Regions from separate parts of the Pseudarthrobacter sp. P1 genome, predicted to be linked through region 1. Evidence: predicted binding sites of a transcription regulator. Region 1 holds the regulator's gene; each other region holds the start of a gene.
What was found. Region 1 encodes LexA, which represses DNA repair genes until DNA is damaged. Its sites were predicted from a motif close to TCGAACANNTGTTCGA; they were not measured.

Region 1 (3,270 bases):
CGTGCGTGTTCTCGTTCACATTCAGCAGGATGGGCACATCCAGCTGGGGGGCGCCGTACGGATGCTGCCCCCGGAGATCGTCTCGAAGGGGCAACTGGTTCAGGCGTTCTAGCTGGTTCACCCTTCCACTTTAAGTGCCACGGGCACAGGGGGCGAACCACGGGGCTCCGTGACCCTCTGTTACCGCCTCCGCCGGCCGCGCCGGGCCTGGAGCGGCATCCTGCGGAACCTGCCAGGAAGGTCAGGCAGCCTTGGGGACGAACAGGCGCTGGCCCGGCTGGACCACGGAGCTGGCGAGATCGTTCAGTTCGACAATGTCCGACACCACGTCGCGGGTGTCGCGGGAGGAATCCGCCGCCATGGCGATGGACCACAGCGTCTGGCCGGACAGCACAGTCACCGTGCTGGTGTAGTCCGGCGCCGGGCCGCCCACCGTGGCGGCCTTGGCGGGGGTGGTGAAGACGGCGGCCAGGGCCACCAGGGCGATGGCCACCAGGGCCAGCGGCATCCAGATCAGGACCAGGCGGCCCCGGCGGGTCAAGCGGAGCGGGGGAAGTTCGTTCGTGGAGCTCATGGCATTAAACCTTTCACTTCGGCAGACGTGCGCCCTGGGCCGTTCGAAACAACCGGGCCGAGAGCGGTGAAACAGATTCGAACATGTATTCGAATGCGTCTTGACCATTTTTAGCACTAATGGACGAAGCTTGCCAAGACTCGCTAGAACAAATGTTTGAAAAACTACCGGAGCTGTCCTACCGTTAAGGCAAGGGATTTACCGGATCGGTAGTAGTCGAACCAAGCAGTAGTCAAGCAGGCGCCACCGACACGAACTCCCCCACACCCAGTGGGTGGCCGCACCGGCCACCCACCAGTACCGACGCCGTCGCGGGAAGGACAGCACCATGCCGTCTCCGGAATTCATCCTCCACAGCGGGAATCCCGCCAGCCGGCACGGCCTCAAGGGCCTGACAGTGCGGCAGAAGAAGATCCTCGAGTGCATCCAGCGCTCCATCTCGGACAAGGGCTACCCGCCGTCCATGCGCGAGATCGGCGACGTCGTTGGCCTCGCCAGCCTCTCCAGCGTCACCCACCAGCTCAGCCAGCTGGAAAAGATGGGCTACCTGCGCCGGGACCCCAAGCGTCCGCGCGCCATGGAGGTGCTCATCCCGTTGACGCTGGACTACGGCCAGCCGCGGATCGAGGGCGTTCCGGCCCCCACCGAGCTGCGCGGGGCCAACGGGCTGAACATGGCCGAACTCAGCAGCGCCTCGGACACGGCATTGGTTCCGCTCGTCGGCCGGATCGCCGCCGGCGGACCCATCCTGGCCGACCAGGTCATCGAGGACGTCATGCCGCTGCCGCGCTCCCTGGTGGGCCACGGTGAGCTCTTCATGCTCAAGGTCTCCGGCGACTCCATGATCGACGCCGCCATCTGCGACGGCGACTGGGTGGTGGTGCGCCGGCAAAGCAACGCCCTCAACGGCGACATCGTGGCCGCCCTGCTCGACGACGAGGCCACGGTGAAGACCTTCCGGCAGCGCGACGGCCACACCTGGCTGCTGCCGCAGAACACCCGCTACGAGCCCATCCTGGGCGACCACGCCACCGTCATGGGCAAAGTGGTCTCCGTCCTGCGCAGCATCTAGCAAAAGACCCAGCCCACAACGCAGAAGCCCTGCGGCCGCACCGGCCGCAGGGGTTCTGCGTCTGCACCGGCAGGGCCTACCGCACCGCGCGCAGGGGCTTGGCGGCGCCGGCGAGCCACAGAGCCAGCAGGATCGGCGCCCCGATGGCCAGCAGGGCCAGGTTGATGCCGACGTGGTCGCCGAGGTAGCCCAGCAGCGGCGGGCCGGCGAGGAACGCGACATAGCCGATGGTGGAGACCACCGACACCCTGGCTGCGGCGTGCCGGGGATCATCGGCAGCGGCGGACATGCCCATGGGGAAGGCCAGCGCGGCCCCCATTCCCCACAGCGCGGCCCCCACCCCGGCCAGGACAAGGTTGCCGGCAAGGACGAACAGCACCAGGCCCACCGCCGCTGCCGCCATGCTGGCCCGCAGCACCGCCACGCGGCCGAACCTGTCAATGGCACGGCCGCCGAGGAAGCGCATCAAGGTCATTGCCGCCACGAACAGGGCAAAGAGCAGCGCCCCGGCGGACTCCGTGGCCCCCAAGCCATCCACGGCGGCCTTGGCGATCCAGTCGTTGCCCGCGCCCTCGGTGAGCGTGGCACCGAGCACCACGACGCCGATGAGCAGGGTGCGTCCGTCGCGCCAGGCGGAAGACCCCTTGGCCCGCGGCTGGCCGGCGCCGGCCGCATCCGGCACGGCTACCGGCACGCGGGGCAGGAACCAGCGCGGCGCGGTCAAGGTCAGGGCGACCACCACCACGGCAACCACCAGGAGATGCTCCGGCAGCCCGACGCCCAGGGTGGACAGACCCGCCCCGATCAGGGCGCCGACGAAGGCGCCGCCGCTGAAGGCCGCGTGGAACTGGGGCATGATGGTGCGCCCGAGCCGGTGCTCGACGCCGGCGCCCTCGATGTTCTGCGCCACATCCCACAGCCCGATCCCGATGCCGAAGAAGAACAACGCCGCGGCGGTGGCGGGCACGGAGCCGGCCATCAGCGACAGAGCGATGCCCGCGCACGCCGTGGCCGCGAGCAGCCCGCCGGTGCGGATGGTGTTCGCCGCACCGATCCGCCCGACCACCGCGCCGGCGGAGGGCAGTGCCAGCAGGGAGCCGACAGCGATGCAGAGCAGGAGGGTGCCCATCTGTCCGGAGCTTAGGCCCAGGGTCTGCGTGACGGCAGGGATGCGCGCTGCCCAGCTGGCAAACACGAGGCCGTTCAGTCCGAAGACCAGGAAGGTGGCCACGGATGCGGCCCGAACGTGGGTGTCCACGGTAATGGTCATAGTGGTGCAACTTCCACAAAGAGTCGTAGGGAGGTGGAGGCCGGGCCGGGAAGGTCCGGCAGCCAGCCGGGCCGGTGCGCCGCTGTGTACTTGGAACTACAGCCGGGCCCCGGTCGGGGTGGTGATGCGGGCAACCGCCTCCACCGTGCTGGCACGGTCGTGCGGTTCGGTGTCGAGGGCGGCATGGAGAAAGAGCCCCTCGATCAGGGCATCGAGCATCCGGCACGTGGCAGGGTCGAAGTGGCGGCCCAGGGCGTGCCTGCTCCGTGCCATCCAATCCCGGGTGATCTGGCGGAACGCCGGCTCGCGGGCGGCCAGCGTGTAGAGCTCCTGCGTGAGCACCAGGTCCCGCTG
Region 2 (3,270 bases), 190 kb from region 1:
TTCGTCCCCGGCGGGTAGTCATCGAGCGGGATCACCTGCGTGGCGTTGATGACCCAGGCGTCATCGCGTTCGACCCCGTCCTGGTCCAGGGCCGGTTGCCAGTATTTCTTGTCGTTGATCCAGTCGATCATGTGGGCCTTGCCGACCGGCACCGGGTACGAGGCGGAGAACTGCACGCCCCGCGAATGCAGGTACCAGAGGAACTTCCGGGACGCGCCGGCGCTGTCGGTGCGGACCAGGATCTTCTCCCCGTCCAGTTCCCCGGTCCCACCGTAGAGGGAGTCGGGCAGGACGGCGATGGCGGCCTCGAAGATGCGGATGTGGTCCTCGGCGTTGTTCGCCGTGGCCCCGCCGTGACGCAACAGTACCGCGAGTTCCTCCCCGGTGCCGCTGCCGGCACCGTAATCGAGGCTGGCGGTGAACGGGGCGAATCCGAACCCGCCCTTGTAGTTTCCGGTGGCCTGTTCCTTGTCCGAGTGCGAGGTCACCAAGGTGGCGTCGAGGTCGATGAGCAGCGGGTCCGCGGCCGTCGCCTTCACCGCCGGGCTGCGGTCTCCTGCGGCTTCCCATGCCCGGGTCCGCAGTTCCTTGGCCAGGGTCGAAAAGCCGTAATCGAAGACGTCCGGGTTCTTCACGGTGCGTTCGAAGAACCGGGAGACTGTTGCGTTCGAGGGCACGTTGCCGAACACGCCGGGCTGGGCGCGCAGGATGTCCAGGTCCGAGGCGTGCTCGCCGCCGGCGGCGAGCATCACCGCCAGCGACCCGAGCAGCCTCCCGGGCCGGTGTGAGGCCATCGCGGGGACGAACTGCCCGAGCCGGTCCTCGCACAGGTCCCGGAACCCGAGGGCGTCGATGAATGAGGTCAGGATCCGTCCCCCGGCATGGGAGACCAGCGACTGGCCGGTGAAAGTGACCGGGAGGGACGGGAAGACCTTGGTAGGCTGATGCATCGAAAAGGTGCTCCTTCAAGACACGGAAATAACGGCGTAGACACCCCTATTTTCCCTTGTCAGAGCACCTTTTCGTGTCTTAAACACACCCCTCAGCCCAACCCTGATGAAAACCCCGGGCTAGGCGCAAGTCCCAAGCGGGCAGCACCGGCCGTCTTAATAATGAAGCAGGGCCCCACCAGACGGTAGGGCCCTGCTTTCTTGTGCCTGCGCGTTCAGCGGCAGGATCCTGCTACCAGCCCAGGGCCTGGGCGCGGCGGCGGATCTCGGTCTTGCGGCCCTCGCGGAGGGCATCGATGGGACGGCCCGGCAGGGAGTCGTCATTGGTGAACAGCCACACAATGGCTTCCTCGCTGCCGTAGCCGGCGTCGGACAGGACACCGACGGTGCCCTTGAGGCTGTCCAGGATGGCGCCATCCATAAAAAACTCGGCCGGAACACAGCGGATGTGGCGGTCGCCCACGCGGGCGGCCAGCAGTGTTCCATCATTTATGTACGCGTGGACCTTGGTAATGGACACACCCAGCAATTCGCTGACATCCGGCAGGGGCAACCATTCACTAACCACATTTTCAACGTTACTCACCAGCTAAGGTTCCCACACCGCTCTGCCCGCCGCACGCCGGACCACCGCCCCGGCGGCGCGGCGTGGCACAAACGGCTCTTGGCGTGCCTGCGGGCACAGTGCGGATATATTGCTGGGGATAGGGAATTTGCTGTGCCAAAGGGCCAATTGGGCGTCGAAAAGATTCTTGCCAGCCTCGCGGACTCGTGTAAATTTTCCAGTGGTTGTGTTTCACAACAGTCACACTCTTAACTTCTTCATCACTGGCACCACCAGCCCCGGACTATTGAGGACAACCCAATGACTTCCGATCGCAAGAGCCGTCAGAGTCCCAAAACCACCAAGCAGCTGGCCGTTGCCGCCACCGCTGCCATCCCTGTGGTCATGCTCTCCTCGATGGCGCTGGCACAGCCGGCGGCCGCCGCCGCACCCGCCGCACCGGTGAAGGCCTCGCCGAGCGCCATGGGGCACGGCGCCGTTGCAGCGGCCAGCACCGCCACCAGCAACATCCCCGCAGCCCTCGTGGCCGGGACGGTGCCCACCGGCGTCGCACCCGTGCAGGTGGCCGTTCCCGACCAACACATTGTGCAGGCCGGTGACACCGTCAGCGCCATCGCCGCGCATTACGGCCTGGACACCAACACCGTCCTCGCCCTGAACGGACTTGGCCCGGCCACCATGATCCACCCCGGCCAGGCATTGTCGCTGACCGGAAGTGCCGCCGCCGAGGCGGCCCCGGCAGCCCCGGCAGCCGCCTCCGCCAGCTATGTGGTCAAAACCGGCGACACCGTCAGCGCCATTGCCGCCGCCCATGGACTCTCGGTCCACGAGGTCCTGGCGGCCAACGGCCTCACGGCCAGCACCATCATCCACCCCGGACAGGAACTCTCGCTGAGCGGCGGTGGCGGGTCCGCGGCATCGGCCGATGCAGCCCCGGCGGCGGCCTCCGCCAGCTATGTGGTCAGGGCCGGCGACACCGTCAGCGCCATTGCCGCCGCCCATGGGCTCTCGGTCCACGAGGTCCTGGCGGCCAACGGCCTCACGGCCAGCACCATCATCAAGCCCGGACAGCAGCTCTCCCTCGGCTCAGCGGTGGCGGCGGCATCGAGTTCCATCACCGCCGTCGAGCCCTCCCCGGCAGCGGTGGATGCACTGGTGCCCAGCACCTTCCTGGACTACACCTACCCGCAGGCCGTCGTGGCACAGGCCAATGTGAACAAGGCCGCGTTGCTGGCGGCACCTGTCCCTTCCCCGGCACAGATGCAGCAGCTCGTGGCCAACACCGCCGTCCAGATGGGTGTCGACTCGTCCCTGGCGCAGGCCTTCGCCCTGCAGGAATCAGGGTTCGACCAGCAGGCCGTCTCCCCGGCCAACGCCATCGGCACTATGCAGGTCATCCCGCAGGCCGGCGAATGGGCCTCCGAGCTGGTGGGCCGGCCGCTGAACCTGCTGGACCCGCACGACAACGTCACGGCCGGCGTCGCCATCATCCGGGCGCTGGTGAACGATGCCCCCAGCCTGGACGAGGCCATCGCCGGCTACTACCAGGGCGCCTACTCCGTCTCACTGCACGGCATGTACCCGGACACCGAGGGCTATGTAGCCTCCGTGAAGGCCATCCAGGCCAGCTTCCAGTAGGGGCCCAGAGCCATCGAAAGGGACCGGTCGAGTGTTGGATCCGGTCCCTTTTCGTTTCAGCGCCTAATATCGAAGGGTGCATGAACACCCCTCTGATCCCCTGGTGGGCTCAACCGT
Region 3 (3,270 bases), 1.3 Mb from region 1:
GCTCAAGGAGCGCATCGCCGCCGGCATGCCGGTCTACGGCAGCTGTGCCGGCATGATCCTGCTGGCCAACGAGATAGCCGACCCCGCCCGGGACCTGGCCGGCAACGCCCAGCAGACCCTGGGTGGCTTGGACATCACGGTGCGCCGCAACGCCTTCGGCCGCCAGCGTGACTCCTTCGAAACCGACCTGTCCTTCACCGGGCTGGCAGCCCCTGGCGAGGCCGAAACCCCCGTCCACGCCGTCTTCATCCGCGCCCCCTGGGTGGAGCGGGTGGGGGAGTCGGTCGAGGTGCTCGCCGCCGTCCACCTGCCCACCACCGGCCACGCCTACGCCGGCGGCCCTGCGGGTGGATCGGGGTCCCCAATCGCCGGGGCGGATAGAATTGAAACAGATGTCCGTGCGGTGGCTGTGCGTTCGCAGCATCTGCTTGCCACCTCCTTCCACCCGGAAGTGACGGGGGAGCGCAGCATCCACGAACTGTTTATTCGAATGATTAGAGGGGAAGCGTAACTATGTCAGGCCACTCCAAATGGGCTACCACCAAGCACAAGAAGGCCATCATCGATGGCCGCCGTGCAAAGTCCTTCGCCAAACTGATCAAGAACATTGAAGTTGCCGCCCGCATCGGCGGCCCGGACATCGTCGGCAACCCGGCGCTGGAACTGGCCGTCTCCAAGGCCAAGAAGACCTCGGTGCCCAGCGACAACATCGACCGCGCCATCAAGCGCGGCTCCGGCCAGCTGGGCGAGGCCGTCGACTACCAGACCATCATGTACGAGGGCTACGGACCGCAGGGCACCGCCATCCTCATTGAATGTCTGACGGACAACAAGAACCGTGCCGCCTCCGAGGTCCGCCTCGCGGTGGGCCGCAACGGCGGCAACATGGGCGATCCCGGGTCAGTGGCCTACATGTTCACCCGTAAGGGCATTGTCACGCTGCCCAAGAGCGGCCTCACCGAGGACGATCTCCTGATGGCCGTGCTGGACGCCGGTGCCGAGGAGGTCAAGGACGAGGGCGAGACGTTTGAGATCCATTCCGAGCCCCAGGACCTGCCCGCCATCCGCGCCGCGCTGGCCGAGGCCGGCATCGAGTACGACACCGATGAGGCCGGCTTCGTACCGTCCATGCAGGTGGAGCTGGATGTGGAGCACGCCCGCAAGTTCATGAAGCTCTACGACGCGCTGGAAGACCTGGACGACGTCCAGAACATCTACTCCAACGCCGACATGAGCGCCGAGGTCCTGGCGCAGCTGGAAGAAGACTGATCCTGCGCGTCCTCGGAGTCGACCCGGGCCTGACCCGCTGTGGTCTGGGCGTGGTTGACGTTGCCCCCAACCGGACGGCCACCCTGGTGGCCGTCGGGGTGGTGGGCAGTTCACATGAATTGTCCCTGGCCGCCCGGCTGCTGGTCATTGCCGATGCCATCGACCAGTGGCTGGACGCCTGGACCCCCGATGTCCTGGCCCTCGAGCGCGTCTTTGCGCAGACCAACCTGAGCACCGTCATGGGCGTGGCGCAGGTTTCGGGGATCGTCATGGCCGCCGCCGCGCGGCGCAACATTCCCGTGGCCCTGCACACGCCGTCGGAGGTCAAGGCCGCCGTCACCGGAAGCGGCCGCGCGGACAAGACGGCCGTGACCACCATGGTCGCGAAAATCCTGCGCCTGTCCGCCCCGCCCAAGCCCGCCGACGCCGCCGACGCACTGGCGCTGGCCATTGCGCACGCCTGGCGCAGTGGCGCGGGTTCGCGGGTTTCCGCGCAGGGAGGCTCGACGGCGGCCCAGCAGCTCTGGCGCGACGCCGAGGCAAAGGCCAAGAAGAACAAGGAAAAGTCGGGTCAAAGCTGGCGCTAGTGCGTGCCAACTGCCGAAAATGCGCCGGAAGGGTCTACTCTATTCGTAGATATGTTCGGATTTTTCGGGTCGGCATGCTGCGGATCCGCCCGGACGGCAGTGCTCATGCAGGGAGAAACTAGACCATGATCAGCTTTGTACGCGGCCCGGTGGCCCACCTTGGCCTCTCGCAGGCAGTGATCGATGTCAACGGCATGGGCATGCTGGTCCACGCGACCCCCAAGACCCTCGGTACCCTGCGCCTGGGCCAGGAGGCCGTGATCACCACCTCCATGATTGTCCGCGAGGACTCCATGACGCTGTTCGGATTTGCCGACGCCCATGAACGCGAGGTGTTCGACACCCTGCTCAGCGTCAGCGGCATCGGCCCGCGGCTGGCCCTGGCCGTGCTGGCCGTGCTGGACCCCGAGGCCATCCGCGTGGGCGTGGCCAGCGGCGACGGCAAGGCCTTCACCAAGGTCCCCGGCATTGGCCCCAAGGTGGCAGGCCGGATCGTGCTCGAGCTCAAGGGCAAGCTGGTCCCCACCGGCATCCCGTCCGGCCCCGCGCCGGCGGTGGCCGCCGAGTGGAAGCCGCAGGTCATCGCGGCCATGACCAGCCTTGGCTGGAGCGAGAAGGATGCCTCGGCCAGCATCGACAAGGCCATGGCGGACGAGCCCGATCTCGTGGCCGCCGGCAATGTGGCGCAGATCCTGCGGGCCACGCTGCGCTGGCTGGGCCAGGACGGCGCCCGCAGCGGCGCGGCCAGGTTGGCGTCCCGTGTCTGAGCGGCGGATGGCCGGCGACGGCGGCGCGCTGCTGCCGGGCCAGCTGGCCGCCATGGAGGGCGCTGCCCTCGTCTCCGCCGGCACCGAGCCGGAGGAGCGTGCCATGGAGGCAGCGCTCCGGCCCAAGAACCTTGACGATTTTGTCGGCCAGGCCCGCGTGCGCCGCCAGCTGTCGCTGGTGCTGGAGGCCTCCAAGATCCGCGGCCGCACGGCGGACCACGTCCTGATGTCCGGCCCGCCGGGGCTGGGCAAGACCACGCTGGCCATGATCATTGCCGCCGAGATGAACGCGCCGCTGCGGATCAGCTCCGGACCCGCCATCCAGCATGCCGGCGATCTGGCGGCCATCCTGTCCTCGCTGTCCGAGGGGGAGGTGCTGTTCCTGGACGAAATCCACCGGATGTCCCGCCCGGCGGAGGAAATGCTTTACATGGCCATGGAGGATTTCCGGGTGGACATCATCGTTGGCAAGGGCGCCGGCGCGACGGCCATTCCGCTGGAACTGCCGCCCTTCACCCTGGTGGGTGCCACCACCCGGGCCGGCCTTTTGCCCGGACCGCTGCGCGACCGTTTCGGCTTCACCGGGCACCTGGAGTTCTACTCCGTGGCCGAGCTGGAACTGGTGCTCCGCCGTTCCGCCGGCCTGC

Region 2: ACQCSX_RS00345 (LysM peptidoglycan-binding domain-containing protein) is a predicted target of LexA. The motif match lies at 1,691-1,706, and genes of this name have one in related genera.
Region 3: ruvA (Holliday junction branch migration protein RuvA) is a predicted target of LexA. The motif match lies at 1,900-1,915, and genes of this name have one in related genera.

The regions. Positions count from the first base shown of each region.
Region 1 is NZ_CP189584.1:4,359,660-4,362,929, reverse strand. Features, by position in the region: gene ACQCSX_RS20355 (histidinol-phosphate transaminase) at 1-121, opposite strand, end outside; gene ACQCSX_RS20350 (LysM peptidoglycan-binding domain-containing protein) at 242-574, opposite strand; gene lexA (transcriptional repressor LexA) at 903-1,646, shown strand; gene ACQCSX_RS20340 (MFS transporter) at 1,723-2,916, opposite strand; gene ACQCSX_RS20335 (TetR/AcrR family transcriptional regulator) at 3,013-3,270, opposite strand, start outside.
Region 2 is NZ_CP189584.1:82,663-85,932, reverse strand. Features, by position in the region: gene ACQCSX_RS00355 (IS1380 family transposase) at 1-950, opposite strand, end outside; gene ACQCSX_RS00350 (Rv2175c family DNA-binding protein) at 1,183-1,536, opposite strand; gene ACQCSX_RS00345 (LysM peptidoglycan-binding domain-containing protein) at 1,816-3,153, shown strand; gene pknB (Stk1 family PASTA domain-containing Ser/Thr kinase) at 3,257-3,270, shown strand, end outside.
Region 3 is NZ_CP189584.1:1,153,787-1,157,056, reverse strand. Features, by position in the region: gene pdxT (pyridoxal 5'-phosphate synthase glutaminase subunit PdxT) at 1-511, shown strand, start outside; gene ACQCSX_RS05455 (YebC/PmpR family DNA-binding transcriptional regulator) at 514-1,269, shown strand; gene ruvC (crossover junction endodeoxyribonuclease RuvC) at 1,266-1,856, shown strand; gene ruvA (Holliday junction branch migration protein RuvA) at 1,982-2,623, shown strand; gene ruvB (Holliday junction branch migration DNA helicase RuvB) at 2,676-3,270, shown strand, end outside.